Linked DNA regions of Saccharothrix espanaensis DSM 44229. The protein of the gene in region 1 binds, or shares a complex with, the protein of each later gene. Links are inferred from orthologs where the notes say so. Each region holds a gene or a part of one and is shown on either strand. Other genes may lie near its edges.

Evidence for each region.
Region 2: BN6_RS08085 (region 1) and BN6_RS33625 share a complex: the UniProt entries of both Bacillus subtilis proteins name them as parts of the possible RNA degradosome complex. The link is inferred for Saccharothrix espanaensis DSM 44229 from one-to-one orthologs.

What each region holds. Positions count from the first base shown.
Region 1 is NC_019673.1:1,695,353-1,709,673, reverse strand. The notes cover bases 6,930-9,807. They hold BN6_RS08085 (6-phosphofructokinase), read right to left. Parts: upstream 8,943-9,807; coding sequence 7,917-8,942; downstream 6,930-7,916. Other genes in these bases: BN6_RS08075 (lysophospholipid acyltransferase family protein), read right to left, coding at 9,557-9,807; BN6_RS08080 (polyadenylate-specific 3'-exoribonuclease AS), read right to left, coding at 9,022-9,534; BN6_RS08090 (class II 3-deoxy-7-phosphoheptulonate synthase), read right to left, coding at 6,930-7,465. In the rest of the region: crtI (phytoene desaturase family protein), read left to right, coding at 1-146; polyprenol phosphomannose-dependent alpha 1,6 mannosyltransferase MptB, read left to right, coding at 560-1,978; BN6_RS08105 (phytoene/squalene synthase family protein), read left to right, coding at 1,975-2,907; BN6_RS08100 (Rv2175c family DNA-binding protein), read right to left, coding at 2,928-3,293; BN6_RS08095 (Stk1 family PASTA domain-containing Ser/Thr kinase), read left to right, coding at 3,479-5,524; more of BN6_RS08090, read right to left, coding at 6,077-6,929; more of BN6_RS08075, read right to left, coding at 9,808-10,330; BN6_RS08070 (hypothetical protein), read left to right, coding at 10,532-11,035; BN6_RS08065 (ROK family protein), read right to left, coding at 11,239-12,210; BN6_RS08060 (hypothetical protein), read right to left, coding at 12,204-12,542; BN6_RS08055 (ArsA family ATPase), read right to left, coding at 12,548-13,738; BN6_RS08050 (SRPBCC family protein), read right to left, coding at 13,735-14,172; BN6_RS08045 (metallophosphoesterase family protein), read right to left, coding at 14,200-14,321. UniProt on the Bacillus subtilis protein: Catalyzes the phosphorylation of D-fructose 6-phosphate to fructose 1,6-bisphosphate by ATP, the first committing step of glycolysis.
Region 2 is NC_019673.1:7,720,480-7,734,937, forward strand. Bases 5,787-8,801 are described here. They hold BN6_RS33625 (polyribonucleotide nucleotidyltransferase), read right to left. Parts: upstream 8,424-8,801; coding sequence 6,150-8,423; downstream 5,787-6,149. Other genes in these bases: BN6_RS33620 (M16 family metallopeptidase), read right to left, coding at 5,787-6,051; rpsO (30S ribosomal protein S15), read right to left, coding at 8,703-8,801. Outside these bases: BN6_RS33585 (winged helix-turn-helix domain-containing protein), read right to left, coding at 1-817; BN6_RS33590 (EamA family transporter), read right to left, coding at 814-1,695; BN6_RS33595 (GNAT family N-acetyltransferase), read left to right, coding at 1,760-2,305; BN6_RS33600 (YqaA family protein), read left to right, coding at 2,336-2,836; BN6_RS33605 (PRC-barrel domain-containing protein), read right to left, coding at 2,883-3,200; BN6_RS33610 (hypothetical protein), read right to left, coding at 3,465-3,920; dapB (4-hydroxy-tetrahydrodipicolinate reductase), read right to left, coding at 3,917-4,657; more of BN6_RS33620, read right to left, coding at 4,747-5,786; more of rpsO, read right to left, coding at 8,802-8,972; BN6_RS49850 (2'-5' RNA ligase family protein), read right to left, coding at 9,097-9,564; BN6_RS33640 (helix-turn-helix domain-containing protein), read right to left, coding at 9,561-10,046; BN6_RS33645 (bifunctional riboflavin kinase/FAD synthetase), read right to left, coding at 10,140-11,078; BN6_RS33650 (hypothetical protein), read right to left, coding at 11,556-11,966; tRNA pseudouridine(55) synthase TruB, read right to left, coding at 12,558-13,454; BN6_RS33660 (MFS transporter), read right to left, coding at 13,466-14,458. UniProt on the Bacillus subtilis protein: Involved in mRNA degradation. Catalyzes the phosphorolysis of single-stranded polyribonucleotides processively in the 3'- to 5'-direction. Necessary for competence development in Bacillus subtilis.

The DNA.
Region 1 (14,321 bases):
TGCTGGCCGGCTGCGGCACCACGCCGGGCGTGGGCGTGCCGCCGGTGCTGATCTCCGGGAGGCTGGCCGCCCAGCGGATCACCGGGGCCACCGGCGCGGCGTGGCGGCGACCGGCGGCGCGGACGCGGGCGCACAGCCCGCGGTGACCGGTGGTCGCGGACCAGAGCGCCGTCGGACGCCGACGGTGGCGTGATCGGGGGCACTCCGGACCGACGTCCGGACACCGCCCTCGGACCGGGTCGAACCGAGACGCGGGGTCGGTGCGAACAACACCGGAAAGGACGACCGGAGGCCGTCAGCGGAACTCGCCCGAACGGGTGTTCCCGCACGTCGGAATACTCCATGTGGTCACTCGCTCGGGTGAGACGCACGTGCGAGGATCCGTCGAGGTGCCACGAGCCCGCCACGCGTGCCCGCCATAGCGTGCCGACGCGCGCTCGCGTTGTGCGACGATGTTGCCGCGATGGCCGCGACCCCGTCCCCACCCCGATCGAGCGCCGCACCTGTCGAGCCGGTGCGGTCCGGTGCTACCCAGGTTCCGGACCCCGGCGGGATCCCCGTGCGGACCATCCTGCTCGGCGTCGCGGGCGTCATGCTCGTCGCGCTGGGCGGCACCGGCGCGGGGGCGACCCTCAAGCGCGACCCGCTGCTCGCCGACACCACGCTGAGCTGGATCCGGTACGGCCACGGCCAGGACCTGGCCACCGCCGTGCTCTACCTCGGCCTGGGCCTGGTGATCTGGTCGTGGATCCGGCTCGGCCGCATGGTCCGCAACGGGCACGTCGGCAGCAGCGCCGTGCTGACCGCGATCGTCGTGTGGACGCTGCCGCTGCTGTTCGCGCCGCCGCTGTTCAGCAAGGACATCTACAGCTACCTCGCCCAGGGCCAGATCGCGCTCAACGGCCTGGACCCGTACAAGGTCGGCCCGGCGGTGCTGCAGAGCCCGCTGTCGGACAACGTGAGCTGGGTCTGGCAGAACACGCCCGCGCCGTACGGCCCGGTGTTCCTGGTGCTCGCCATGAGCGTCGTGTGGGCCACCCACGCGAGCGTCATCGGCGGCGTGGTGCTGATGCGGTTCGTGCTGGCCATCGGCCTGGCGCTGCTCTGCTGGGCGCTGCCCGGCCTGGCCCGCCACCTCGGCGGCCGGCCCGCGGTCGCGCTGTGGCTGGCCGCGGCGAACCCGCTGATGCTCGTGCACCTCATCGGCGGCGCGCACAACGACCTGCTGATGGTCGGCCTGATGGCCGCCGGCTGCCTGTTCGTGCTCGACGGCCGGCACGTGCTGGGGATCGCCGTGGTGACCCTGGCGTTCGCGGTGAAGGCCACCGCCGTCGTCGCGCTGCCGTTCCTGGTGCTGGTGTGGGCGCGACGGCTGGCGGGCTCGCGGACGGTGCAGCTGGTCAAGGCCATCGCGGGCGGGCTGGCCACGTTCCTCGTGGTGTTCACCGCGACGACCCTGCTGTCCGGGCTCGACCTGGGCTGGATCCCGGCGCTGAGCTCGTCGTCCACCATCGTCAACTGGCTGTCGCTGCCCAGCGCCGTCGGTGACTTCGCCCACACCGTCGTGAACCTGGTGGTGCGGGTCGAGCCGGGCGTGTTCCTGACCGTCGCGCGCGGCCTCGGGTCGCTGCTGCTGCTGTTCATCGCCTGGCGGCAGTGGCGGGCCGCCGCCGACGGCGGGCCGGAGGCGATCCGCCGGGCGGCGATCACGTCGCTGGCCGTGGCGCTGCTCTCGCCGGCCACGCTGCCCTGGTACTTCAGCTGGGCGCTGGTGCTGGCGGCCGGCCTGGCCTGGAGCACCAAGGGGTTGCAGGCGGCGGCGTTCTTCTCCACGTTCCTGCTGCTGGTGACCTTCCCCGACGGTGACACCGCGCTCTACTCGTGGGGCTACCTGGCGCTCATCGCCGCCGTCTCGGCGCTGGCGTGCGTCTCCCTGGTCAAGCCCGACCCGCTGAAGCTGTCCAGCAGGTACCCGTGACCGGGCCGGCCCTGGCCGACGCCTACGCCCGGTGCCGTGAGCTCAACGCCCGCCACGGCCGCACGTTCTTCCTCGCCACCCGGCTGCTCCCGCCCGTGCGACGCCCCGCCGTGCACGCCCTGTACGGCTTCGCACGGTGGGCCGACGAGATCGTGGACAGCGGCACCTCCGCCGACCCGGCGGGCGAGCTGGACGTGCTGGAGCGGCAGCTGGCCGACGAACTGGCGGGACGCCCCACCGGGCACCCGGTGCTGGCGGCGCTCGCGGACACCGTGCGGCGCTACCGGATCGACCCCGCGCTGTTCGCGGACTTCCTGGCGTCGATGCGGATGGACCTGCACACCACCGAGTACGCGACGCTCGCCGAGCTGGACCGGTACATGCGCGGGTCGGCCGAGGTGATCGGGCTGCAACTGCTGCCGGTCTTCGGCACCATCGCGCCCCTGTCGCACGCCGAGCCGGGCGCGGCGGCGTTGGGGCGCGCGTTCCAGCTCACGAACTTCTTGCGGGACGTGGGAGAGGATCTCGACCGCGGTCGCGTGTACCTGCCGCAGGACGTGTTGCGCGTCTACGACGTGAACCGGGAGTTGTTGGCGTGGTCGCGACGCACGGGCAAGCCGGACGAACGCATCAGGCGCGCGGTGCGGCACCTCACCGCGGTGGCGTACGCGGCGTACCGGGAGGCGGAGACGGCCGTGCCGCTGCTGCACCCGGTCGCACGGCCGTGCGTGCGCACGGCGCTGGTGCTCTACCGGGAGATCCTGGACGGAATAGCCGTCGCCGACCACCACGTGCTGGACAAGCGCGTGGTGGTGTCGAACGCACGGCGGCTCTCGGTCGCCCTGCCGGGGCTGTCCCGGTCGGTGGCGGCCCGCGCGACGTCCGGACGGCTCCGCTGGAACCGCCCGGACGCGCCTGGTCGGAGTTAGTGGTCTGGTCGGCGCACGAGTCAGAAGCCCATGGACTGTGCCCGCCGCTTCACCTCGCGGCCGCGGTCGCCGCGCAACGCCTCGATCGGCGTGCCGGGCAGCGTGTCGTCTTCGGTGAACAGCCAGCGAAGGATCTCATCGGTCGAGTAACCGGAGTCGCGCAGCACCGTGATGGTGCCGGGCAGCCCCTTCACCACGCCTCCGGCGGCGAGGAACTGGGAGGGGACGACGAGGACACCGTTCCGGCGCTCCGCGAGCAACTGGCCGTCGCGCAGCAACTGGTGGACACGGGTGACCGGCAGGCCAAGACGCTCGCCGACCTCAGGCAGGTCAAGGACCTCCAGGTCGGGAGCCAGCACATCCGCAGCGGCAGGAATCGCACTCACGTGCGTCACGATGCCACAACGCCGGGAGCAATGCCCTGCGCCAACCGGGTGGTGGCGGTACACCCCCGGGTCGGTTCCCGGACACCCCCTGTTTCCGGGGGCTTTGACACGGATCCCACACGCCGGTCGGGATGCTCCCAGCGCACGGCTCCGGTCGGCTCCACCCCACCGTACGATCCACGGCTGTGGAAAGGTCGGCGACGAACGTGATCGGCGGGCTGCTCGAACAACGCTACCGAGTGGGCACCCTGGTGGCACGCGGGGGCATGTCCACCGTGTACCGGGGCGTCGACACGCGCTTGGAGCGCCCCGTGGCGATCAAGGTCATGGACCCCCGGTTCTCCTCGGACCCGCAGTTCGTCGCGCGGTTCGAGCGGGAAGCGCGCGCCGCGGCCGGGCTGCACCACCCCGGTGTCGTCGCGGTCCACGACCAGGGCGTGGACGAGGACCGGGTCTACCTGGTGATGGAGCTGGTCGAGGGCGGCACGCTGCGCGACCTGATCACCGCCCGGGGGAAGCTGGACGTGCCGCTGGCGCTGACGGTGCTGGAGCGGGTGCTCTCGCCGCTGGCCGCCGCGCACCGGGCCGGGCTCGTGCACCGGGACGTGAAGCCGGAGAACGTGCTCATCGGGCGCGCCGGTGTGGTGAAGGTCGCAGACTTCGGCCTGGCGCGCGCCGTGTCCACGCCGGCCATCACGAGCGACACGACGATCCTCGGCACAGTCGCGTACCTGTCACCCGAACAGGTCACCAACGGCAACGCCGACGCCCGCAGCGACGTGTACTCGGCGGGCGTGCTGCTCTACGAGATGCTGACCGGCGCGCCGCCTTACGTCGGCGACACGGCCATCTCGGTCGCCTACCGGCACGTGAACGAAGAGGTGCCGCCGGTGACCGGCGTGCCCGCCGAGGTCGCGGAGCTGGTCCGCCGGTCGACGCGCAAGGAGCCGTTCCTGCGCCCGGCGGACGCCGAGGCGTTCCTGTCCGAGGTGGAGACGGCGCGGGCGACGCTCGGCCTGGCCGCCGTGGACGTGCCGACCGTGACGGCGGCGACCGCCGACACCCCCGCGTCGGCCGAGCCGAAGACCGAGCGGGTGCAGCCGGTGGGCGTCGGGGCCGTGGCCTTCGCCGAGGCGACCGTGCCGGTGCGCCGGTTCCCGCCGCCCGGCCCGCAGGGCACCCAGGCGTTGCCGCGCGGGCTCGACCCCACCCCGTCGCCCGCCATGGGCGTTCCCGCGCCCCTGGGAGGGCAGCAGACGGCCGTGGTGCCCCGCACGCGGCCCGTGCGACCGAAGCGGCCTCCGAAGAAGAAGACGCCCGAGCAGCTCTACGAGGAGATGCGGGCCAAGAGCAAGAAGCAGTTCATCACCTGGATCAGCGTCGTCGCGGTCGCGGCGGTCGTGGTCGGCCTGGTGAGCTGGTGGCTGTCCATCGGCCGGGTCGAGTCGGTGCCCGACGTGGTCGGCAAGGAGCAGGACGCGGCGGTCGCGATCCTGGAGAGCGCGAACCTGAAGTCCGCGGTGTCCACCGAGAACAGCAACACCGTGCCCAGCGGCCAGGTGCTCAGCACCGACCCGGCCCCCGGCGCCGAGGCCACCCGCGGCGACCTGGTGCGGGTGGTGGTCTCGCGTGGCAAGCCGGTCGTGCCGCAGGTGGCGGCGGGCTCCGACCCGGCCGCCGCGGAGCGGGAGATCGCCGCGGTCGGGCTGAAGTCCAAGCTCGACCCGAACGACGACGCGTTCAGCGACCGCGTGCCCAAGGGCAAGGTCGTGACGACCAAGCCCGCGCCCGGCACGGCCGTGGAGATCGGCAGCGTCGTGACGGTCGTGCTGAGCAAGGGCGTGCAGCCCAAGCCGGTGCCGAACGTGAAGGGCAAGACGAAGGACGAGGCGTTCGCGGAGCTGGCCGCGGCCGGGTTCGACCCCGTGGAGGGCCCCGAGGAGCCCTCCGGCGAGGTCGACGGCGGCCGGGTGGTCCGGACCAACCCGGTGGCGGGCACCACGCTCGGCGCGGACAAGCGGGTCACCGTGATCGTCGCGGCGGACCGGGGCGTGACCGTGCCGAACGTCGAGGGCAAGAAGCTCAGGGAGGCCAAGGAGACCTTGGAGAAGGCGGGCTTCCAGGTCGAGGTGCAGTTCAACAACCGGGAGCGGGCGACGGTGATCAACCAGTCGATCCGGCCCGGCGAGCGGGTGCCGAAGGGCACCAAGATCACGATCATCGCGGTCTGACGGCGGGCGGCCTCGTGCTCGGCCTGGTCGAGCACGAGGCGACGTCGGAGGCCCGCTACCTCGGGCGAGGTCTTCGGCCGGCCGTTCCCCGAGCCGCTGCCCCGCTGGGACGACGAGACCGCGCGCGGCACCGACCTGTGGGCGACCGAGCACGAGACCCGCGCCGGGATCGTGGAGCGCTACCGGCGGGTGTGGGCGCACTCGGCCGCGACGGTCGACGCGTTCGACGCACCTGGTCACGTGCCGTGGTGGCCGCGCCCGGACGTGACGCTGTTCGACGTCCTGCCGCACCGGCTCACCGAGATCAACCGGCACGCCGGACAACCTGCGCGAACAGCTCGACGGCGGGACCGGCGTGGCCGTCGGCGGGCGGGACGCGGCCTTCTGGGCGGCCCGGCGCGCGGAGGTCGAGCGCGGCGGTCGACCGCACCGCCGCGAGGGCGACGCCCGCGACGACAGCGCCCGGAACGACAGCGGCCCCGGAGACGACAGCGCCCGGCGGTCCGGGACGTGGGGTCCTGGGCCGCCGGGCGCGGGTCGGGTCCGATCAGGTCAGCTGCGGAGCATCTCCGCGACCAGGAAGGCCAGCTCCAGCGACTGCTGGGTGTTCAGCCGCGGGTCGCAGGCGGTCTCGTAGCGGCCCGCCAGGTCGGTGTCCGAGATCTCCTGGGCGCCGCCCAGGCACTCGGTGACGTCCTCGCCGGTCAGCTCGATGTGGATGCCGCCGGGGTGCGTGCCCAGCCGGCGGTGCACCTCGAAGAAGCCCTGCACCTCGTCCACGATCCGGTCGAAGTGCCGGGTCTTGTAGCCGGTGGACGACTCGTGGGTGTTGCCGTGCATCGGGTCGCACTGCCAGATGACCTGGTGGCCCGACGCGGTGACCTTCTCCACGATCGCGGGCAGCACGTCGCGCACCTTGCCGTTGCCCATCCGGCTGATCAGGGTCAGCCGGCCGGCCTCGTTGCGCGGGTCGAGCCGCTCGACGTACTCGACCGCCATCTCCGGCGTGGTCGACGGGCCGATCTTGAGGCCGATCGGGTTGGCCAGCAGCTCGGCGAACGCGATGTGCGCGCCGTCGAGCTGGCGGGTGCGCTCGCCGATCCACAGGAAGTGCGAGGACAGGTTGTACAGCTTGGGCTGGTCGCTGTTGCTGTCCAGGCGCAGCAGCGCGCGCTCGTAGTCCAGCAGGAGCGCCTCGTGCGAGGCGAAGATCTCCGTGGTGTGCAGCGAGCTGTCCTGCACGCCGCACGCCGACATGAACCGCAGGCCGCGGTCGATCTCGGCGGCCAGCGCCTCGTACCGCTCGCCGGCCGGCGAGGTGCGCACGAAGTCCTTGTTCCACTCGTGCAGCCGGTGCAGGTCGGCCATGCCCGCCGTGGTCATCGCCCGCAGCAGGTTCATCGCCGCGCCCGCGTTGGCGTAGGCGCGGATCATCCGCGACGGGTCCGGGACGCGCGCCTCGGGCGTGGTGATCAGCGAGTTGACGATGTCGCCCCGGTAGGACGGCAGGCCGAGCGCGTCGATGTTCGACGAGCGCGGCTTGGCGTACTGGCCGGCGATGCGGCCGATCTTGACCACCGGCAGGCTCGCGCCGTAGGTCAGCACCACGGCCATCTGGAGCAGGGTGCGCACGTTGGCGCGGATGTGGGGCTCGGTGTTGTCCGCGAACGTCTCGGCGCAGTCACCGCCCTGGAGCAGGAACGCCTCACCGCGGGCCACCTCGGCGAGGTTGCCGCGCAGCCGGTCGATCTCGGCGGGCACGGTGATCGGCGGGACGCTTTCCAGCACCGCGCGCACCCGGCGCACCTGCTCCGCGTCCGGCCATTCGGGCTGCTGGGCCGCGGGGCGGCTCAGCGCTTCGTCCAGTCGGTTGCGGAGCTCGGGCGGGAGGGGCGGGAGCTCGGGAAGCGTGTCCACGGGCACGTCCACGGTCCAGTTCACGTGTTAAGGGTAGGCGGTCCGCGCTGAGGGACGGGCACTGGATCGCCTCATCATGATGCGCGTCATGCCCACCACCCGCCCGGGGGGCGAATCGCCGGGCGACGTGGGGTCGCAACGCCCGTCGCGGACCTGTTCCCGCAGCGCGCGCCGCACCCGGTGGCCAAGGCTCGTCCGACCGCGTGCGGGCACCGGTCCGGGCCGGTCCGGCGTGGTCGTACCCGACGCGGCGGGGCGTCGAAGCGGTTCGGGAGATCTCCGGCCGGCGCGCGCCGGAAGGTGCTGCGGGAACCCGTACCGGCGGCCCCGCACGGCTCCCGTCCCGGCCGGGTCGCGCGGGGAACGGGCGGTCGGCCGTTCCCCGGCCCGGCTGCCGGCAGCAGGCGGGAAGACGGCAACGGGCGCTTCCGGGCGGGTCGAGGGTCCGTCCGGAAGCGCCCGAAGGTCGTGCTGCCTAGCCGAAGAAGACCTCGGCCTCGGCGTAGCGCTCCAGCGGCACGGTCTTGAGCTCGGCCGTCGCCTCGGAGAGCTTCACCCGCACGATGTCGGTGCCGCGCAGCGCCACCATCACGCCGAAGTCGCCCTCGGCGACCGCGTCCACCGCGTGCAGGCCGAACCTGGTCGCCAGCACCCGGTCGTACGCGGTCGGGATGCCGCCGCGCTGGGTGTGCCCGAGCACGACCGCGCGGGACTCCTGGCCGGTGCGCTCGGCGATCTCCTCGGCCAGCCAGGTGCCGACCCCGCCCAGCCGGACGTGGCCGAACGCGTCCTTCTCACCGGAGTGCAGCACCTCGGCGCCGCCCTCGGGCACCGCGCCCTCGGCGACGACGATGATCGGCGCGTACTGCCGCTCGAACCGCCGCTCCACCCACTCGACGACCTTCTCCACGCTGAACGGCCGCTCCGGCACCAGGATCACGTTCGCGCCGCCCGCGAGGCCGGAGTGCAGCGCGATCCAGCCCGCGTGCCGGCCCATGACCTCGACCACGAGCGCCCGGTGGTGGGACTCGGCGGTGGTGCGCAGCCGGTCGATGGACTCGGTGGCGATGTGCACGGCGGTGTCGAAGCCGAACGTGTAGTCCGTCGCGCCCAGGTCGTTGTCGATGGTCTTCGGCACGCCGACCACGCCGATGCCGTCGTCGGTCAGCCGCTTCGCGACACCCAGGGTGTCCTCGCCGCCGATCGCGATCAGCGCGTCGACGCCCTCGGCGGCGAGCACCTCGCGGATCCGGTCGACACCGCCCTCGATCTTGTACGGGTTGGTGCGCGACGAGCCCAGGATCGTGCCGCCCCGGGTGAGGATGTCCTCGACGTCGCCGAGCCCGATCGGCTTGGTGAGCCCTTCGACCGGGCCCTGCCAGCCGTTGCGGAAGCCCACGATCTCCCAGCCGTGGCCCTCGACGCCCTTGCGGACCACGGCGCGGATGACCGCGTTGAGGCCGGGGCAGTCACCACCGCCGGTGAGCACACCAATACGCATCTGCTTAGCCAATCTCTTCGTGGCGTGGGTCACCCAAGACTGTCACGAGCTGGATCGGTGCAGCAAGGCCGGGTCCCACCTAGCGGACGGCGAACCCGCGGCGGCGGCGCTCGGCCTCGATCACCTGCCAGCGGGCCAGGTTGTGGCGGGCGTCGGCGAGCGCGTCGTGCGCGTCGGCGGGCGGCGCGGGCAGCTTGGGCTTGCCGACGTCCTCCCAGCGCTGCCGCAGGTCGCGGGTGAACCGGGGCAGGCAGCGCGGCAGCGCGGGCATCGGGCCCCACAGCTGCGCCAGCGCCACGTGGTCGTAGGCGGCGAACCACGCCCACAGCTCGATGTCGTCCCGGTTGGTCTTGGCCCCGCCGAGGAACTCCAGCAGGTCGCGGCGGATCCGCTCGCGACCGCGCCAGGCCTGGTCGGCGGGGGACGGGAGCTGGTTGAGCACGTTCGCCCGCACCCACGGACCGGCCTTCTCCGGGTCGAACTCGGTCGACACGGCGTAGAACTCGCGGCCTTCCTCGTCGACCACCCCGATGGAGACGAGGTCGATCGTCAGCCCGTCCTCGATGAACTCACAGTCGTAGAAGAACCGCACCGCGCCCACCTTAAGGTGCGGTTCACCCGGCCTTGGTGCCGGGCAGCCGGTCGGCGTCCCCAGGAGCACCGGAGCCCTGTCCCTCGGGCTTCTTCCGGGAGTCCTTCTCAGGCTTCTTCTGGGGCTCTTCCTTGGCCTTGGCCGCGTAGACGTCGACGTACTCCTGGCCGGAGAGCTCCATCAGGGCGTACATGATCTCGTCGGTGATCGACCGCAGCACGAACCGGTCGCCGGACAGGCCCTCGTAGCGGGAGAAGTCCAGCGGCTTGCCGATCTTGATCCGGATCGGGTGCGGCCGCCACATCTTCGAGCCGATGGGGTTCGCCTTGTCGGTGCCGAACATGGCGATCGGGATGACCGGCGCGCCGGACTCCAGGGCGATCCACGCGACGCCGACCTTGCCCTTGTAGAGCCGCCCGTCGGGCGAGCGGGTGCCCTCCGGGTAGATGCCGAGCAGCTTGCCCTCGCGGACGATGCGCACGCCGGTGTCCAGCGCGCCCTGCGCCGCCGACGCCGAGGACCGGTCGATCGGCACCTGGCCGACGCCGGAGAAGAACCAGCGCTGGAACGCGCCCTTGAGGCCCTTGCCGGTGAAGTACTCGATCTTCGCCGGGAAGGTGACCCGCCGGGACAGCTTCAGCGGCAGGAAGAACGAGTCGGAGACCGCGAGGTGGTTGGACGCCAGGATCGCGCCGCCCTCCTTCGGGATGTTCTCCGCGCCCTCGATGATCTTGGGGCGGAAGAACAGCTTCAGGAGCGGCCCGAGCAGGATGTGTTTCATCAGCCAGTAGAGCACTGCCGGCAGCGCCTCCTCGACGTGCTTGGTCCCCGCGGGCCAGCCTACGGAGCCAACCGCACCAGGCACAACGAACGGCCCGGTGCGGCCGGTACGGTCGCAAGTCCCACCGACCGCCGTAATCCGCAACACAACGGCCTCGTGGGACGATGAAGTCTGGCAGAGGATTCGCCTTCACGACCGGAGGGTTGGGGCACGCCGATGAACTCCCGACGCGACTCGACGGACGGCCCGGAGGACGTGGACGCGACCTTCGCCGAGATCGTGGCCGGCCTGGAACGCGAAGGCGTCGGCAGGACCTGGCCCGATGCGGACGACGCCGCCGCCGACGCCGCCGCCGACGCAGCGGACGACGCCGCGGACGAGGAAGCCGAGCCCGCGAAGCCCGCCCGCTCGGAGGGCCGGCCCGCCGTGGCCACCGCCGACGCCGACCCGGACGACGAGCCGGACGACGACCCGGACGACCACTTCGTCCCGCCGGACCCGCCCCCGCTGCCCGCCCTGCGCGCGGGCACCGTCGCGGCCCTGCTGCTGATCCTGCTCGGCGTGGTCCTGCTGCTGTTCCCGAGCCTGTTCGGGCTGACCCCGACGATCGGCACCCCGGTGGCGCTGGTCGTGCTGTGCTCGGGCGCGGGCTGGCTGGTCCTGCGCATCCGCAACGGCCCACCGCCGGACTCCGGCTGGGACGACGGCGCGGTCCTCTAGTTGTACTGACTCGTGGTGTCGTTGAGGTCCAGGCGGTCGGTCGGGTGGTTGGTCGGCCGTCGACGGCGCTGTGAGCTCGGTAGTGGTTGTGATCGTGGATCGAGCCGGGCAGGGTGCCAGGCGGTGGTCGTTGCCCGGTCCGGGCCGGAGGTCCACCCGTCTTCAACCCGACACGCCGCCAACAACCCGACCAGTCACTGCGGCTAGCGGCGACCGTTGTGGGCTGGGCGGGTGGTGGTCAGGTCGCGGGCCAGGGTGGCCACGCCGACGATGCCCGCGTCGTCGCCCAGTTGCGCGGTGCGGATGCGGGCCAGTGGGCGGTGGCCCGCGCCGGTGACGACGGCCGCGTAGCGCTCGCGGGCCTCGTCCAGGAACAGCGGCGCGGACTCCGACACGCCGCCGCCGATCACCACGACCTCCGGGTCGTACACGTCGGCCACCAGCGCCAGGCCCTCCCCCAGCCACCGGGCCAGGTCGATCATCGCGCGCTTGGCCAGCGGGTCGCCGTCGCGGGCCGCGGCGGCGATCCGGCGGCCGGTCACCGCCCGCGAGTCGCCCAGCGCCTCGCGCGCCAGTGACGTCGACACGCCGGGGTGGCGGGCCAGCAGTTCCACCGCGGTGGTCGTCAACGCGGTCCCGCTGCAGTACCGCTCCCAGCAGCCGTTCTTGCCGCACGGGCACGGCCGCCCGTCCGGCACCAGCCGCAGGTGGCCGAGTTCCGGCGCGACGCCGTGCGCCCCGCGGAACACCTTGCCGTCGATCAGCAGCGCGCCTCCTATCCCGGTGCCGATCGCCACCAGGACCGCGATCCCGGCACCACGGGCCGCGCCGAACCGGTGCTCGGCCAGCGCCGCCGCGTTGGCGTCGTGCTCCAGCACCACGGGCAGCCCGACGCGCTCGGCGATCCGGTCGGCGACCGGGGCCTGCCGCCACGCCAGGTGCGGCGCGAACAGGACGGTCCGCCGGTCCGACGCGACGAACCCGGCCACGGCCAGGCCGACCGCGGCCACCCGGTGCCGGGAGGCGACCTCGGCCACGGCCGCGCCGATCGCCTCCTCCAGCGCCCCCTCCCCGGACGGGGTGGCGGCGCGGGCGGTGTCCAGGACGGCCCCGTCGGCGTCCACCACGCCGACGCGCACGCTGGTGCCGCCGACGTCGACGCCGACGGTCAGCACTGCGTCCGCCGCCGCACCACGGGGATGTGCTGCACGCGGGGTTCGCGCTCCTCCTCGGCGTCGGAAGGGTCGGCGGGCCCGGCGGCAGCGGGCTCGGCGAGCGCCGCGCGCAGCACCGCGATGAGCCCGGCGACGTGCTCGGCGGCCCGGGTGGCCAGTTCCGAGCGGTCGCCGCGGACCAGCGCCACCGCGTTGCACAGCGGGCACCAGCCACAGGTGCGCTCGCCGTGCTCGCCGTGCTCGCCGTCGGCGAGCTTGTTCAGCCACGGCTGCGCGCGCTCGGCGGCGGCGTCGAGCAGCAGCCGGAGTTCCTCGGCGAGTTTCGCGTCCACGTGCCTCACCGCATCCAGAGGTCGGGGTCGGGGCGGAAGCGCACGGCCACCCCGTCGTCGTCCAGTTCCGCGCCGACCACCACGCACCGCCGCAGCAGCGACGGCAGGGCGATCAGCCTGCGCCGGCCGTCCACGGTCACCGCCAGGTCGTCGCCCACGCGGGCCAGCTCCAGCTCCGAGTCGCCGACCCGCAGCGCCAGCCGCAGCTCGTACTCGTCGTCCACCCGCACCACGTCGACCAGCGGCCCGGCCGCACCGGACCCGGCCAGCGGGTCCGCTCCCGCGTAGAGGGCCTCGGCGACCTCCAGCAGCGCGGCCAGGCCGACTGGTTCGCGGGCGTGGTGCTCGACGGTGCGCACCGGGCCCAGGTCCAGCGAGGCCAGCACGGCGTCCTGCTCGGCGCGCCGGGTGCGCAGCCAGGTCGCGGCCGGGCCGCGGCCGGCACCGGGGTGCGGCACGAGCCGGTTGGCGATCACGCCGTCGACCCGGATGCCCTGCAACGCGAGCGCGGTGACCGTGCGGCGGGTCTCGGCGGCGACCACCCGTTCGGGGGTGAGCACCAGCCGGACGGCGGTGGTGTCGGCGGTCAGCAGGCCGCGCAGCTGCTCCAGGTTCTCGGCGAGCCGGCCCAGCGCGTCGGCGGTGGCGTCCCACCGCTCCACCGGGGCCGCGGTGCCGGCCAGCCCGGCGAGCAGGCCGCGCACCACCCGGCGGTGGGTGGGGAACAGCCGTTCCAGGTAGCCGGCGACGGCCTCGGGCAGCGCGAGCAGCCGCAGCGTCTCGGCGGTCGGGCCGCAGTCGACCACGACCACGTCCCACGGACCGGTGCGGGTCAGCCGCGCGACCTCGGCCAGCGCGAGCAGCTCCTCGACGCCGGGCAGGACGGTCAGCTCCTCGGCGTCGAGCTCGTCCACGCCCGCGCCCGCCAGCACGGTCCGCAGGTGCCCGCGCAGCTCCCGCCACGTGCCGTCGACCAGCGTCCGGGGGTCGACCTGGGCCGCGTGCAGCCCGGCGTCCACCTCGGTGGGCGCGGAGCCCAGCGGCACGCCGAACGCGTCACCCAGCGAGTGCGCGGGATCGGTGGACACGACCAGGGCCTTGCGCCCGCCCGCGGCCAGCGCGGCGGAGGTGGCGGCGGCGAGGGTCGTCTTGCCGACCCCGCCCTTGCCGGTGAACAGCAGCAGACGCGCGCTCATCCAGCGTTTTCCACCCGGCGCTTGAGCTCCTTGAGCGCGGTGTCCATGATCATCTTCTCGGCCTTGCGCCGGAACAGGCCAATCATCGGCACCACGAGCTGCACCGACAGCGTGTAGGTCACCTCGGTCGAGCCGCCGCGCTCGGTGAACGCGTAGCTGCCCTCCTGGGACTTCTGCATCTGCCCCTTGACCAGGTGCCACGAGATCCGCGAGGTCGACCACTCGTCGTAGGCGAGCACGTACTCGTCCTTGATCGGACCCTGGTCGATGTTGAACCTGACCTGCGCCGCGTAGTCGTCCGCACCGGTCTCCAGCACCTCGGTGCGCTTCACCCCGTTGGCCCATTGCGGGTACGCGGCGAAGTCGGCGATCACCGCGACGATCTCGGCGGGAGCCGCGTCGATGACGATGGACTGGGTGGACTCGTCGGCCATGCCGGGGAGGCTACCCGGTGGTTCGGCTCACCATCGCAACACGTGGGGCGTGCCGCTGCGCTGGAAGTGGCCCACGTTCACGCACTCGGTCCACCCCACCCGGACGCGCCGCGCCATCGGCTGGTGCACGTGCCCGAACACCGACCACC
Region 2 (14,458 bases), 6.0 Mb from region 1 along the record:
CGACGTGGCGGTAGGCGGGGGCGGGCCAGCCCCGCACCGCCACCGGTTCCAGCACGCCCTCCTCCACCAGCTCGCGGACGGCCTGCCGACTGCGCGCCGGGGCCAGCCGGTAGTAGTCGCGCAGGTCCGGCTCGGTGGCCACGCCCAGGGCCGTCGCGGCTCGGGTCACCAGCTCGCGCGCGCCCTCCTCGGCGGTGACCCGGCGGGCCAGGACCTCGGGCGGCAGGACCCGCTCGGTCAGGTCGTACAGCCGCTCGAAGCCCCGGCGGGTGCCGGTGGTCAGCGCTCCCACGCCGAACAGGTACTCGCAGATCTGCTTGACCTCGGACCAGTTCCAGCCCCAGTGGTCCTTGGTCCGGGGCGCGCCGCCGGCCAGCGCCTTCTCGATCGCGCCCGCGCCCAGCGGGCCCAGCTCCTTCACCACGGCCAGGATGTCCTCCACCAGCTGCGGCTCGCGCTCCGCCGTGGCCGTGTGGTGGTGCCACCAGCCGAGCTTCTTGGCACCGGAGTGGAACAGCGGCCAGTCCTCGACCGGCACCAGGCTGGCCTCGTGCGCCCAGTACTCGACCAGCAGCCGGGGCTTGCGGGCGCTGTGCGACCACGCGGCCTCGTCCACGAGCGACGGCGCGTACGCGCCCAGCCTGCTGAACACGGGCATGTAGTGCGCGCGCACGGCGACGTTGACCGAGTCGAGCTGGAGCAGCCGGACGCGCGAGAGCACCCGCTGGAGGTGCCGCCTGGTCGGCGGCGAGGCGGGCCTGGGATCGGCGAAGCCCTGCGCGGCCAGCGCGATCCGGCGGGCGACGTCTGCGCTCATCGTCTGCACGGCTCGGATACTCCCACCTCGGTACGACATTTCCGCTCGGCCCGGACTACGAGCACCACCGCGACGACCACCAGCAGGCCGCCGGCCAACTGCCACGGGCCGAACTGCTCGTCCGCCAGCCACACACCGAGCAGCACGGCGATCACGGGGTTCACGTAGGCGTAGGTCGCGACCGTGGACACGGGCAACTGGCCCAGCACGTACACGTACGAGCTGAACGCCAACAACGACCCGAACACCACGAGGTAGCCCCACGCGAGCCACGACGTCGTGGACACCTCGGACAGCGTGACGCTCTCCCCCGCGACAACGCCGACCAACGACAGCAGCGCGCCGCCGACGATCATCTCCACCGCGGACATCGCGAACGGGTCCGCAGTAGGCAGCCTGCCGTTCAGGTACGACCCGAGCGCCCAGCCGAACGCGGCCAGCAGCACCGCCCACGGCCCCCACCACGACGAGCCGCCCACGTCGTGCAGCAGCAGCACCGCCAACCCGACCAACCCGACGGCCACCCCCACGTACGTGACGCGCGGCGGCCGTTCGCCACCGAGCCGCCGGAGGAGGACCACGTAGATCGGCACCGACGCCACCAGGAGCGCGGCCAGCCCCGAAGCCACCGATTGCTCCGCCACGACCACCAGCCCGTTGCCCCAGGCGGGCAGCAACAGCCCCAGCAGCGCGGCCGTGCGGAACTGCGGCCACGTCATGCGCAGCCGCCGCCCCACGATCAGCGCGAGGACCAGCCCGGCGGCCAGGAACCGCGTCCCGGCGGACAGCAACGGCGGCATGGTCTCGATCGCGAACTTGATGCCCACGTACGTCGAGCCCCACACCACGTACACGACGCCCAACGCAGCCCAACGCATGTCCGCACGCTTTCACGTGACACCCGCCCGGATCACGTGGATTTCGGCCACTAGGGTGCCTCGCATGGCCGACGCCGCGGTGCGGACCGCGAAGCCCGAAGACGTGCCGGAGATCGCCCGGATCCACCGCGACACGTGGCGCACCGCGTACCGGGAGCTGCTCCCGGACGAAGTCCTGGACGGCCTGTCCGACACCACCGAGGCGTGGGCCGAGGCGGTGGCGCACGCGCGGGTGTTCGTGGCGACCGAGGGCCAGTGGCTGGTGGGCTTCTGCGTGGCCGGGACCGCGCCGGACACCGAGGTGGCCCGCGCGGACGGCGCGCTGCCCGACGACGCGGCCACCACCGCGCTGGTCAGCGTCCTGGTGGAGCCCCGGTGGGGTCGGCGCGGCCACGGCGCGCGGCTGCTGGCCACGGCCGGTCAGGCGTTGCTGGAGGGCGGGTGCACGCGCGGGATCGCGTGGATCCCGGAGGCGGACAAGTCCTCCGGCGGCTTCTACGCGAAAGCCGGCTGGGAGGCCGACGGCACCGTGCGCACCCTGGACGCGGGTGGTCGGCCGGTGCGCGAGATCAGGGTTTCCGGGGGGCTGACCCCACCGCTCACGGCCTGAGCGGTTGCTAGCCTCGAACAGGTGTGGGCACTGCTGGGGTGGATCGGCCTGACGTTCGGTGTGGCGTTCGGGTCCGCGATCATCCCCCTGATCAGCATCGAGGTCTTCGTCATCGGCCTCGTCACGCAGCAACCCCACATCTCCTGGTGGTGGATCGGGCTCGCGGTCGCGGTGGGCCAGGTGCTGGGCAAGATGTTCTACTTCCTGGCCGCGCGCGGCGACTGGCACCTGCCGGCGTGGTTCAAGCGCAAGGAGAGGCCGGCCAAGCCGCTGACGCCGTTCCGGGCGAAGTGGAAGGCCAGGCTGGAGTGGGTGCGGGAGCGCTGCCACCGGCACCCGCACTGGATGTTCGGCACGCACGCGGTGAGTTCCGTGGTCGGGCTGCCGCCGTTCATGTTCACCACGGTCCTGGCGGGGCTCGCGGGCATGTCGTCGTGGCTGTTCATCACGACCGGGATGGTGGGGCGGTTCGCCCGGTTCAGCGTCCTCGCCGCGTCACCGGGCATCATGGCGGGCTGGTTGCCGCACTAGCCCCGCACTGGCCCACCAGTGCCGCCGGCCTGACGTCGTATGTCGGTCAGCGGCGCTCGTGGCGCACGAGGCGCTGTCGCGGCACGGTGAGGCCGTAGTGGTCGTGCAGCTCGACGTGCTCCACCTCGGACAGCTCGGCACCGATCCGGGGTGCTTCCTCGATCTCGCTCTTGTCCACCGGCACCACCAGCCGGCGGTCGCGCACCTGGGCCCCGCGGATGGGTACCAGGGTGGTGGCGTTGTCGGTGCGGACGCCCGCCCACAGCGGGCGTCCCCCGTCCAGCCACAGCTCTTCGACCGGCCCCACGCGCTCGCCGTGCCGGTCCAGCAGGTCGCAGTCGTACAGCAGATCTGTTCGGTCCATGCTCACGGCTACCCGAGCCGCGGAGCGGTCGCACCCAGGTGCACCCGGTCGAGTGACCGGATTCGCCCGACCGAGGGCGAGTCGCACGGTCGGTCTAGGTGAGGGCGAGCGCCGCCCCGAACGCGGTGACGAGGACCAGGCAGGCGATGGTGATCCGCAGGTTCTGGTAGGTGTTGCTCACCCCACCACGTTATCCAGCGATCACCGGACAAACCAAGGTGAATTGGCGTTAAAACCGGATGAATTGAGTCTCACCCGAATGCTTCACGCCTGATTCTTCGACACCTGGAAAAGGTCGATGGCCTGGCGCATGGTTTCCCGGGCCCGGCCCCGGTCACCCGCCAGGTCGTAGGCCTGGGCCAGCGCGAACCACCGCCGCCAGTCCTCCGGCTCGGCCTCCACGTCGGCCCGGCGCTGCTCGAACCAGGCGTCCGCCGCCTCCCGGTCCACCCGCCCGGACGGCCGGCGCGGCAGGCCCGACACGTCCGGCAGCGCGCCCTCGTCGGCCAGCCGGCGGGCCATCTCCTCGGTGGTGAACCCGAACCGCAGGTTCGTCCACGCGATCCACGCCCCGATCAGCGGCAGCACGAGCACGGCCGCGCCGAGCCCGATGCCGACCGCTTCCCCGGTGCCGATCAACACCACCGCGCGCCCGCCGAGCAGCACGAAGTACACCGCGAGCGCGGCGGTGATGATGAACGCGGTCGTGCGCGCCTTCACAGGTCCATGTACTTGTCGAGCCCCACGGACAGGCCGGGGTGGGTGAACACCGAGCGCACCGCCAGCAGCACCCCCGGCATGAACGACGTGCGGTCCAGCGAGTCGTGCCGCAGGGTCAGCGTCTCGCCCTCGGTGCCGAACACGACCTCCTGGTGGGCGATCATCCCGGCGATCCGCAGCGAGTGCACCCGCACGTCGCCGACCAGCGCGCCGCGCGCGCCCGGAGCCTCCTGGGTGGTGGCGTCGGGCATCGGGCCCACGCCGGCCGCCTCGCGCGCCTGCGTGATCAGCCGGGCGGTGTGCGCGGCGGTGCCGGACGGGGCGTCCACCTTGCGCGGGTGGTGCAGCTCGATGACCTCGGCGGAGTCGTAGTAGCGCGCCGCGAGCTCGGCGAACCTCATCGACAGCACCGCGCCGATGGCGAAGTTCGGCGCGATCAGCACGCCCACCTCCGGCTCGGGCTCCAGCCACTCGGCGACGGTGGACAGCCGCCGCGCGTCGAACCCGGACGTGCCGACCACCGCGTGGATGCCGTTGTCCACGCAGAACCGCAGGTTGTCCATCACGACGTCGGGGCTGGTGAAGTCGACCACGACCTCCGCGCCCGCGTCGGCCAGGCCGGCCAGCAGGTCGCCCGCGTCGACCGTCGCCACGACCTCGGCGTCGTCCGCGGCCTCGACGGCGCGCACGACCTCAGCGCCCATGCGGCCCCGCGCGCCCAGGACGCCGACCCGGATCGGATCGGACGAGGACCGGCGGGGCGGGTCGAGGGGGAAGTCCGAAGACCTGCTTGCAGGGTCGAGCGGAAGCTCCGACGGTGGGTTGCTCAAGAGATCACCTCGTGCACCTGGGGCGGCAAATCATCGGCGTGAGCGTAAGGGCCGACCACGGAGGCGGCGACGGGGCGTCGCAGCAGCTCGCGGGCCAGCGCGGCGACGTCCTCGGCGGTCACCTCGTCGATCCGCGCCAGCGTCTGCTCCACCGACAGGTAGTCGCCGTAGTTCAGCTCGCCCTTGCCGACCCGGGACATCCGGGAACTGGTGTCCTCCAGACCCAGCACCAGCCCGCCGCGCAACTGGCCCTTGCCGCGCGCGACCTCCGCGTCGGTCAGGCCCTCCGCCGCCACGACGGACAGCACGTCGCGCACCACGCCCGCGACGTCGCCCAGCCGGTCGGGCTGGCAGCCCGCGTACACCGACCACGTGCCGGTGTCCGCGTACAGGCCCACCGACGAGTACACCTGGTACGCCAGGCCCCGTCGTTCGCGGACCTCCTGGAACAGCCGGGAACTCATGCCACCGCCCAACGCCGCGTTGAGCACGTTGAGCGCGAACCGGCGCTCGTCGTGCCGGTCCACCGCCCGCACGCCCAGCATCAGGTGCGCCTGCTCGGTGTCGTCGGAGTGCAGCACCAGCTTGCGCGTGCCGGGGATTCGGGCCCGGCCCACGCGCGGCGCGACCGGCGTGCCGGTGCGCCCCAACCGCTCGCCGATCTGCTTGCGCGCCAACCGCATCACGTGGTTGTGCTCCACGTTCCCGGCCACCGCGAGCACCATCCGCGGCATCGTGTAGCGGCGCTTGTAGAAGCCGTACAGCGCGGAACGGTCCATGTCCTGGATGGACCGTTCGGTGCCCAGCACCGAGCGGCCCAGCGGGTGCTCACCGAGCATCGCGTCCAGGAACGCGTCGTGCAGCAGGTCTTCCGGGTCGTCGTCGCGCATGGCGATCTCTTCGAGCACCACGCCGCGCTCGGTCTCGAAGTCGCGCGGCTCGCACAGCGCCTCGAAGACCACGTCGCACACCAGGTCCAGCGCCAGCGGCAGGTCCTCGTCGAGGACGTGCGCGTAGTAGCAGGTGTGCTCCTTGGCGGTGAACGCGTTCAGCTCGCCGCCGACCGCGTCGATCTCCTCGGCGATCGCCGCCGCCGACCGGTTCGCGGTGCCCTTGAACAACAGGTGTTCCAGGTAGTGCGCCGCGCCCGCCACCTCGGCCCGCTCGTCCCGCGACCCGACCTGCACCCACAGGCCCACCGACGCCGAACGCACGCCGGGGATCTGCTCGGTGATCACCCGCAGGCCGGAGGGCAGCACGCTGCGGCGCACGGTCACGCCGGTCGCGCTCTGCTCCAGCACGCGGGTGCTGCCGGGTCGTTGGAGGTGCCCGAGCCTGCTGTTAAGCGGACGGCCGCGAGTGCCCGAGGCACCCGCGGCCGTCCCGTTGACGCTCGTGGTCACTGCGCCGCGGACTCGGCCGGTGCGGTGTCCTGCGCCGGAGCGGCGTCCTGGGCCGGCGCGTCCTGCGCGGGAGCGGTGTCCTGCGCGGGAGCGGCGTCCGCGTCCTCGTTCACCAGCACGAGGCTGATCTTGCCGCGCTGGTCGATGTCGGCGATCTCGACCCGGAGCTTGTCGCCGACCTTGACGACGTCCTCCACCTTGCCGATGCGCTTGCCGTTGCCCAGCTTGGAGATGTGGATCAGGCCGTCCTTGCCCGGCAGCAGCGAGACGAACGCGCCGAACGCCGCGGTCTTCACCACGGTGCCCAGGAAGCGCTCGCCCACCTTCGGCAGCTGCGGGTTGGCGATCGCGTTGATCAGGCCGATCGCGGCCTCGGCCGACGGGCCGTCCGCCGCGCCGACGTAGATCGTGCCGTCGTCCTCGATCGAGATGTCGGCACCGGTCTGCTCGGTGATCGAGTTGATCATCTTGCCCTTCGGCCCGATCACCTCGCCGATCTTGTCGGTCGGGATCTTCACCGAGGTGACGCGCGGCGCGTACGGGCTCATCTCGTCCGGGCGGTCGATGGCCTCGGCCATCACCTCCAGGATGGTCAGGCGCGCGTCGCGGGCCTGGTTGAGGGCCGCGCCGAGCACCTCCGACGGGATGCCGTCGAGCTTGGTGTCGAGCTGGAGGGCGGTGACGAACTCCTTGGTGCCGGCGACCTTGAAGTCCATGTCGCCGAACGCGTCCTCCGCGCCCAGGATGTCGGTCAGCGCCACGTACTCGGTCTTGCCGTCGACCTGGTCGGAGACCAGGCCCATCGCGATGCCCGAGACCGGCGCCTTGAGCGGCACACCGGCGTTGAGCAGCGACATCGTGGACGCGCAGACCGAGCCCATCGAGGTGGAGCCGTTGGAGCTCAGCGCCTCGGAGACCTGGCGGATCGCGTAGGGGAACTCCTCGCGCTTGGGCAGCACGGGCATCAGCGCCCGCTCGGCCAGCGCGCCGTGGCCGATCTCGCGGCGCTTGGGCGAGCCCACCCGGCCGGTCTCGCCGGTGGAGAACGGCGGGAAGTTGTAGTGGTGCAGGTAACGCTTGTGCGTCTCGGGGGACAGCGAGTCGATCTGCTGCTCCATGCGCAGCATGTTCAGCGTGGTGACACCCAGGATCTGGGTCTCGCCGCGCTCGAACAGCGCCGAGCCGTGCGCCCGCGGGATCAGCTCGACCTCGGCGGACAGCGAACGGATCTCGGTCAGGCCGCGGCCGTCGATGCGGACCTTGTCGCGCAGGATCCGCTGGCGCACCAGGTTCTTGGTCAGCGAGCGGAACGCGGCGCCGACCTCCTTCTCCCGGCCGTCGAACTGCTCGGCCAGCTTCTCCAGCACCGACGCCTTGATCTCGTCGATCCGGGACTCGCGCTCCTGCTTGCCGCCGATGGTCAGCGCCTGCGCCAGGTCGGCCGAACCGGCCTGCTCGACGGCCTCGAACGCGTCGGCCTGGTACGCCGGGTAGGTCGGGAACTCGCCGGTCGCCTTCGCGGCGTGCGCCGCGAGCTCGGCCTGCGCGTCGCACAGCACCTTGATGAACGGCTTGGCGGCTTCCAGACCCGCCGCCACGACCTCTTCGGTCGGGGCCTGCGCGCCCTCGGCGACCAGGTCGATCACGCGCTCGGTGGCCTCGGCCTCGACCATCATGATCGCGACGTCGTCACCGACCGTGCGGCCCGCGACGACCATGTCGAACACGGCCTTCTCGAGCTGCTCGTGGGTCGGGAACGCCACCCACTGGCCCTCGATCAGCGCCACCCGGACGCCGCCGATGGGGCCGGAGAACGGCAGGCCGGCCAGCTGCGTCGACGCGGACGCGGCGTTGATCGCCACGACGTCGTACAGGTCGGCCGGGTTCAGGCTCATCACCGTGATGACGACCTGGATCTCGTTGCGCAGACCGTCCACGAAGGAGGGGCGCAGCGGCCGGTCGATCAGCCGGCAGGTCAGGATCGCGTCGGTCGACGGGCGGCCCTCGCGGCGGAAGAACGAGCCGGGGATGCGGCCCGCGGCGTACATGCGCTCCTCGACGTCCACCGTGAGGGGGAAGAAGTCGAAGTGCTCCTTCGGGTGCTTCGACGCCGTCGTGGCGGACAGCAGCATGGTCTCGTCGTCCAGGTAGGCGACGACGGAGCCGGCCGCCTGACGGGCCAGCCGGCCGGTCTCGAAGCGGATGGTGCGGGTGCCGAACCGACCGTTGTCGATCACAGCTGAAGTCTCGTGGACCTCGTTGTCGGTCATGTGTGTCAGAACTCCTCGTCATGCGGGCCGCAGCGCGCACGGGCGCGGGTCGCGGGTCGGACGAGGCCGGTCTTCGATCGAAGTCCCCTGGGTTGTCGTCTTGGGCCAGGGGGCCACTACCGAGGACCGGCGATCAAGTCGTCCCGGTGCGCCGCGCGTGCGTCCCTCGTCTTTGTTTCGTTGTGTGTGCTGTTGTACTGCGGTCTTGCGGTTTTCGCCCGGTGGGCGGTACTGCACCGAGGGGGAGCGACCGGTCCGGTCACTCCCCCTCGGCGGTGGTCAGCGGCGCAGGCCGAGTCGCTGGATCAGCGACCGGTAGCGCTGGATGTCCACCTTCTGGAGGTAGTTGAGCAGCCGGCGGCGACGGCCGACCAGCAGCAGCAGACCACGACGCGAGTGGTGGTCGTGCTTGTGCTGCTTGAGGTGCTCGGTCAGGTCCGCGATGCGCTTGCTGAGCAGCGCGACCTGGGCCTCGGCGGAGCCGGTGTCCGAGTCGTGGACGCCGTACTCGGCGAGGATGGTCTTCTTTTGCTCGGTGGTCAGTGCCACGTTTCCGCTACTCCTTGTACCTGATGCGATGTTCCGTGCGGCCCCGTTGCCGGGGGTAGACGGTCATGGCCGCCACGGACCGCAGCCAGACCCAACTGTCGAGGTTACCAGTAGTCGCCGGCCACTACCCGTTTGGCGTGGTCAAGGGCACCCGGTCCAGCACCTCGTAGCCCGTGGACGGGCAGCTGCGCACCAGTGCGACCTCCGTCACGGTCCACTCGCGACCGTCGAAGTCCACGTGCGGCAGGCGATCCCCGCGCCGACGCGCACGGGCGACCGTCAGATGTGGACGCCAGTCGCCGGTCGCCCCGGTCGCCTCGGCGAGCGGGCGCAGCGGACCGCGCACACCCATCCACAGCACGCCCGGGAACGTGCCGGAGGAGGTGAGTGCCACCCTCGGCGCGGGCAGGCCGCGCAGCGCGTCGAGCAGGCCGGCGGGCTCGGCGTCGTCACCGTGGAAGCGCAGCGTGATGTGCCAGCGGTCGGGCGCGCTCCACCTGAGGTCGGGGTGCGCGGCACGGGCCGCGCGCAGGGCGTCGGCGAGGTCGGCGACGACGTCCGCGGGCGGGAAGACGCCGGTGAACAGCCTCAGGAGTCGCGGCCCTTGCCCGCGCGGCGCAGCAGGTCGGCCAGCGCCGGGAAGTCGTCGCCGAGCATGTCGGCCGCCTGCGACAACTCGCGGCGGTCGGCGATGCGGCGCAGGAACGGGAACACGGCGGCCTCGTCGTCGGTGCCGTTGACCGGCAGCGAGTCACGGCTCACCGTGGGCTTGGAGTCGCGCACCTCGTCCAGCGCGCGCTGCAACGCCGCGGGCGCGCCGGTCGCCACGTCCGGGGTGAGGACCTTGCGCTCCAGCATGATCATCCGGGCCAGCACGGACGGGTTGCCGATCTTGGCGCGGCGACCGCTCATCACCTGGCTGAGCATCGGCGCGCTGATCCCGAGCACGTCCGCGAGCTGCGCCTGGGAGACGTTGAAGGCCACCACCAGCCGGCGCACCCGGTCCCCCAGGGGCTCTCCGTACCACTCTCGCTGCAACGCGAGATTGCGCTGGACGATCTTGTGGTCCTCCACCTTCGCCTCTCCCCTTACCGGCTTGGACGTGACAGGCATCTTGCCAGGTAAGTGGTGGACGCATGTCCGGATCCACCCAGGTGGTTCAACGCGTCACGCGGCGGTCTCCGGGAGGATGACCCGGGTTTGCGCGACGTCCTTGTGCATCTGGTCCAACAGCTCGTCGACGGTGTCGTACCGCTCCATGGCGCGCAGGCGTTCCACGAAGTCCAGCGCGACCCGCTGGCCGTAGAAGTCCTCGTCCACGTCGAGCACGAACGCCTCCACCCGGCGCTCCCGGCCGGAGAACGTCGGGTTCGTGCCGACCGAGACCGCGGCGCGCAGCCGGCGCCCGCTGGAGTGGATGAACCAGCAGGCGTAGACGCCGTCGGCGGGCACGGCGGCGAAGCGGGTGGTGGACAGGTTCGCGGTCGGGAACCCGAGCTCCTTGCCCCGCCCGTCGCCGCGCACCACGATCCCCTCCAGCCGGTGCGGCCGGCCCAGCGCCTGGGCGGCGGCCTTCACGTCACCGGCGTCGATGCACGCCCGGATGTAGGTGGAGGAGTACGTGACCCCGTCGTCGGTCACCAGATCCGCCCCCTCCGTCCCGAACCCGAAGCGCTGGCCCAGCGCGCGCAACAGGTCGACGTTGCCGGCGGCCTTGCTGCCGAACGTGAAGTTCTGGCCGACGACGACGGACGCGACATGCAGCCGGTCGACCAGGATCTCGTGCACGAACTCGGCCGCGGTCATCCGCGACACCTCGACGGTGAACGGGACCACGCAGAACACGTCGACGCCGAGCTGCTCGACGAGCTCGGAGCGGCGCCGGAGACTGGTCAGCTGGGCGGGGTGGCTGCCGGGTCGCACGACCTCGGAGGGGTGCGGGTCGAACGTCATCAGGACGGACGGCACACCCTTCTCGGCGGCGAGCTCGACGGCCCGCCCGACCAGCGCCTGGTGGCCCCGGTGCACCCCGTCGAACACGCCGATCGTCACGACACACCGACCCCACCCGCCGGGCAGGTGGTCCAACCCTCGCCACCGTTGCACGGGGTGCAGCCTACGGGGACGCACCCGACCCAAGCCGACCGGCGTCAACGCCCACACCCACGCCGCCGCCGCGCACCGGACGCCCCACCGCCAACACCCCCAGCCGGCCCGCCACCGGTGCCCGCGAACCGCCCGTCGCCGGTGCCTTCGTGCACCCTGCCGCCCGACACGCGCCAGCCAGACCAGCGCCGATTACGCCCGAACGGGTTCGCTCGCCGCGCATTTCGTCAGAACGGCCCACCGCTGCCGCTTTCGCCCGAAACCGGCCCCGCACCCCCGATTCCGCGCGGCATCCGCCAACCGGCCGGCTCCGATTTCACGCGGCATCCGCCGTCCGACCGGCTCCGATTTCGCGCGGATTTCGCCGTCCGGCCGGCTCCGTTTTGGCGCGAGACATGCCGATCGCTGTCGGTTTCGCGCATGGCGATCGGCCGTCGATTCGCGCGAGATTTCCACCACTCCCGCGACGGCTGCGCGTCACAGCCTCCGGTCGTCGCGGGCGTCGCGGGCGTCGCGGCGGGACTCGCGAACGTCGCGATCCATTTCGTCACGGGCGTCGCGGTGGATCTCGTGGCGGATGTCGCGACCGGCTTGGTGGACGTTGCTGCCGTCGTACGCGGTCGCGGATTGCTCGATCGTGGGGCTGGCTCTCATGATGCCGGTGTTCAGGCTGACCGAACCGAGAGTTCGGGCCTGCACGACGTTGCCCTGGATGGACCCGGAGACGGTGTTGTGCACATCGCCCGGCGGAGCCGAGCCCTCCGACCGCTGCGCGGCCAAGCCCACGAACACGCCCGCCACGGTGAGCAGCACCACCGCGCCCCAGGTCCAGGGGTTGGAAATCTGGTCGGTGGCCAAGTTGATCACCACGCCGGTCGCCGAGGTCACCACACCCGCGGCGGTCGGCCACACCCATCGCGCCATGCGGTCCACGGTAGGGCGGCCGGAGGGATGCCGGGTACCTCCGTCAGCGGCTCTCCACCGCTCCGCCGGGTGACACACCACCAGGAGCGGCGGGTGGCGCGGCAGACGGGTGGCGGGCCGACGAGTGACGGGCAGACGAGTGACGGGCAGACGGGTGGCGACTATCGGGCCCGCCTGGTCGACCGGGGCGATATCGCGGGCCGGGCCGGGCCGGACAGGGCTGGACATGGCCGGGCCGGGGCGGGGCGGGCAGATGTGGGTGGGAGGGGGCGGCGTGGCGGAGCGGATGGCCGGGTAGGCGGGTGGGGGTTGCGGGTGGTGCGGGTCCTGGGTCGTGGGCTGTGGGTACTGGTGTGGGCCGTGGTGGGGGTGCTGGTCGGGCGGGGTGTGGGGTGAGTTGGTCGACTGGTTGGGTTCGCGGCTCGGTATACAAACCGAGTATCGGGAACAGTGTTTCCGTACGTATTTTGGGGATGATCACCCGATGGCGTGACGGGTCGGGGACGGGTCACGCGAAGGGGTGTGGGGGTGGGTCTTGGGGTGGACGGGCTGGTGTCAGCCTGCTGGGGTCAGGACTACCAGGGCTTTTGCGATCGGGCCTTCGTCTTTTGCCAGGGCTACTACGTGGCCGTCCGGGCCGAACACCCCGTACGTGCCTTCGAAGCCGCCGGCTGCCAGGCGTTGGCCGTGGGACAGCGCCACCGCTTCGCGGGGCTCGATCTCCCGGCGGGGGAAGGCTTTGTCGACTGCTTCGTCCAGGTCGAGGGACAGCGCCGGCGACTCCTCCAGCTGCGCCAGGGTCTTCGCGACCCTCAGGTCGAACGGGCCGACCCGGGTTCGGCGCAGGGCCGCCAGGTGGCCGCCCACGCCCAGGTCCGCGCCCAGGTCGCGGGCCAGGGCTCGGACGTACGTGCCGGACGAGCACTCGACCATCACGTCCAGCTCCGTCGCCTCGCCCTCGCGCCGGATCGACAGGACGTCGAACCGGTGCACGGTCACCGGCCTCGCCGGGATCTCCACCGTCTCCCCGTCGCGCACCCGCGCGTACGCGCGCTTGCCGTCGATCTTCACCGCGCTCACCGCGCTGGGCACCTGCTGGATCGGGCCGGTGAGCTTCGCCACGCCCGCGCGGATCGCGTCCTCCGCGACGGCCGACGCGTCCGAAGTGGACAGGACCTCGCCCTCGGCGTCGTCGGTGGTGGTGGCGGAGCCCAGGCGGATGGTCGACAGGTACGCCTTGCTGTCCAGCGCCAGGTGGCCCAGCAGCTTGGTCGCGCGCTCGACCCCGAGCACCAGGACGCCGGTCGCCATGGGATCGAGCGTGCCCGCGTGCCCGACCTTGCGGGTACCGAGGATGCGGCGGACCTTGGCCACCACGTCGTGGGACGTCATGCCGTCCGGCTTGTCTACGACGACCAGACCTGGCTGCACAGCGGAAGTTGATGCGGACACGACCGCACATCCTAAGCCTCGGCCAGAACGTCCCAACGCCGGCGACGCAACTGCACCGGCACCTGCTCCCCGCGCTCCTCCGCCGCGAACACCTCCGCACGCGCCCGGCGCCACCACACGGCGGTCCGCCACACGCCGAGCACCAGCACGGAAACCACGGCCAGGAAGGCGATCCGGTACGCCTGGGCGACCGGCAGCCCCTCGGTCAGGTCCAGCACCACGCCGACCGCGAACGCGGTGAACGTGATCGCGGCGAACCCGCCGACGTTCGCGACGCCGGTGGCCGTCGACACCCGGTGCAACGGGTTGTAGTCGCGCACCAGCGCGAACGCCACGCCGGAGGTCGGGCCGCCGACCGCGAGCACGCCGAACACGACCGCGAGCACGCCGGGCGGCAGCACCCCGCCGGGCCACCCGAGCAGCACGGCCCACCCGACCAGCGCCGCACCGAGGTAGCAGCCGACGATCGGCATCCGCCACTCCGGCTTGCGCGCGATCACCGCGCCGATCAGCGGTCCGGCCACGATCCCGACCACGACGAGCAGGCTGAGCACCGCCGACGCGTCGGGGCGGCTCATCCCCTGCGCCTCGACCAGGTACGGGAACCCCCACAGCAGGCCGAGCATCGCCGGTGTGGACATGGACGCGAAGTGCACCCAGAAGCCGAGCCGCGTGCCGGGCACGGACCACGCCGAGACGACGCGCTTGGCCACGGTGCGCAGCGGCACCGGTTCGACGGGTGGCTGGGTCACGCCGTGCGGCACCTCGCGGACGCGCCACGCGACGACGGCCGAGTAGGCGGCGGTGGCCACGCCCGCGATCAGGAACGTGGCGGTCCACCCGGTGCTCGCCAGCAGCAGGGTCAGCGGGACGGTGGCGACCAGGTTGCCCGCGCCGCCGAGCGCGGCGGACAGCGACATCACGACGGTGAACCGGCGTGGCGGGAAGTGCGCGGCGGCCAGGCGCAGGACGCTCACCCACGTCATCGCGTCGCCGATGCCGAG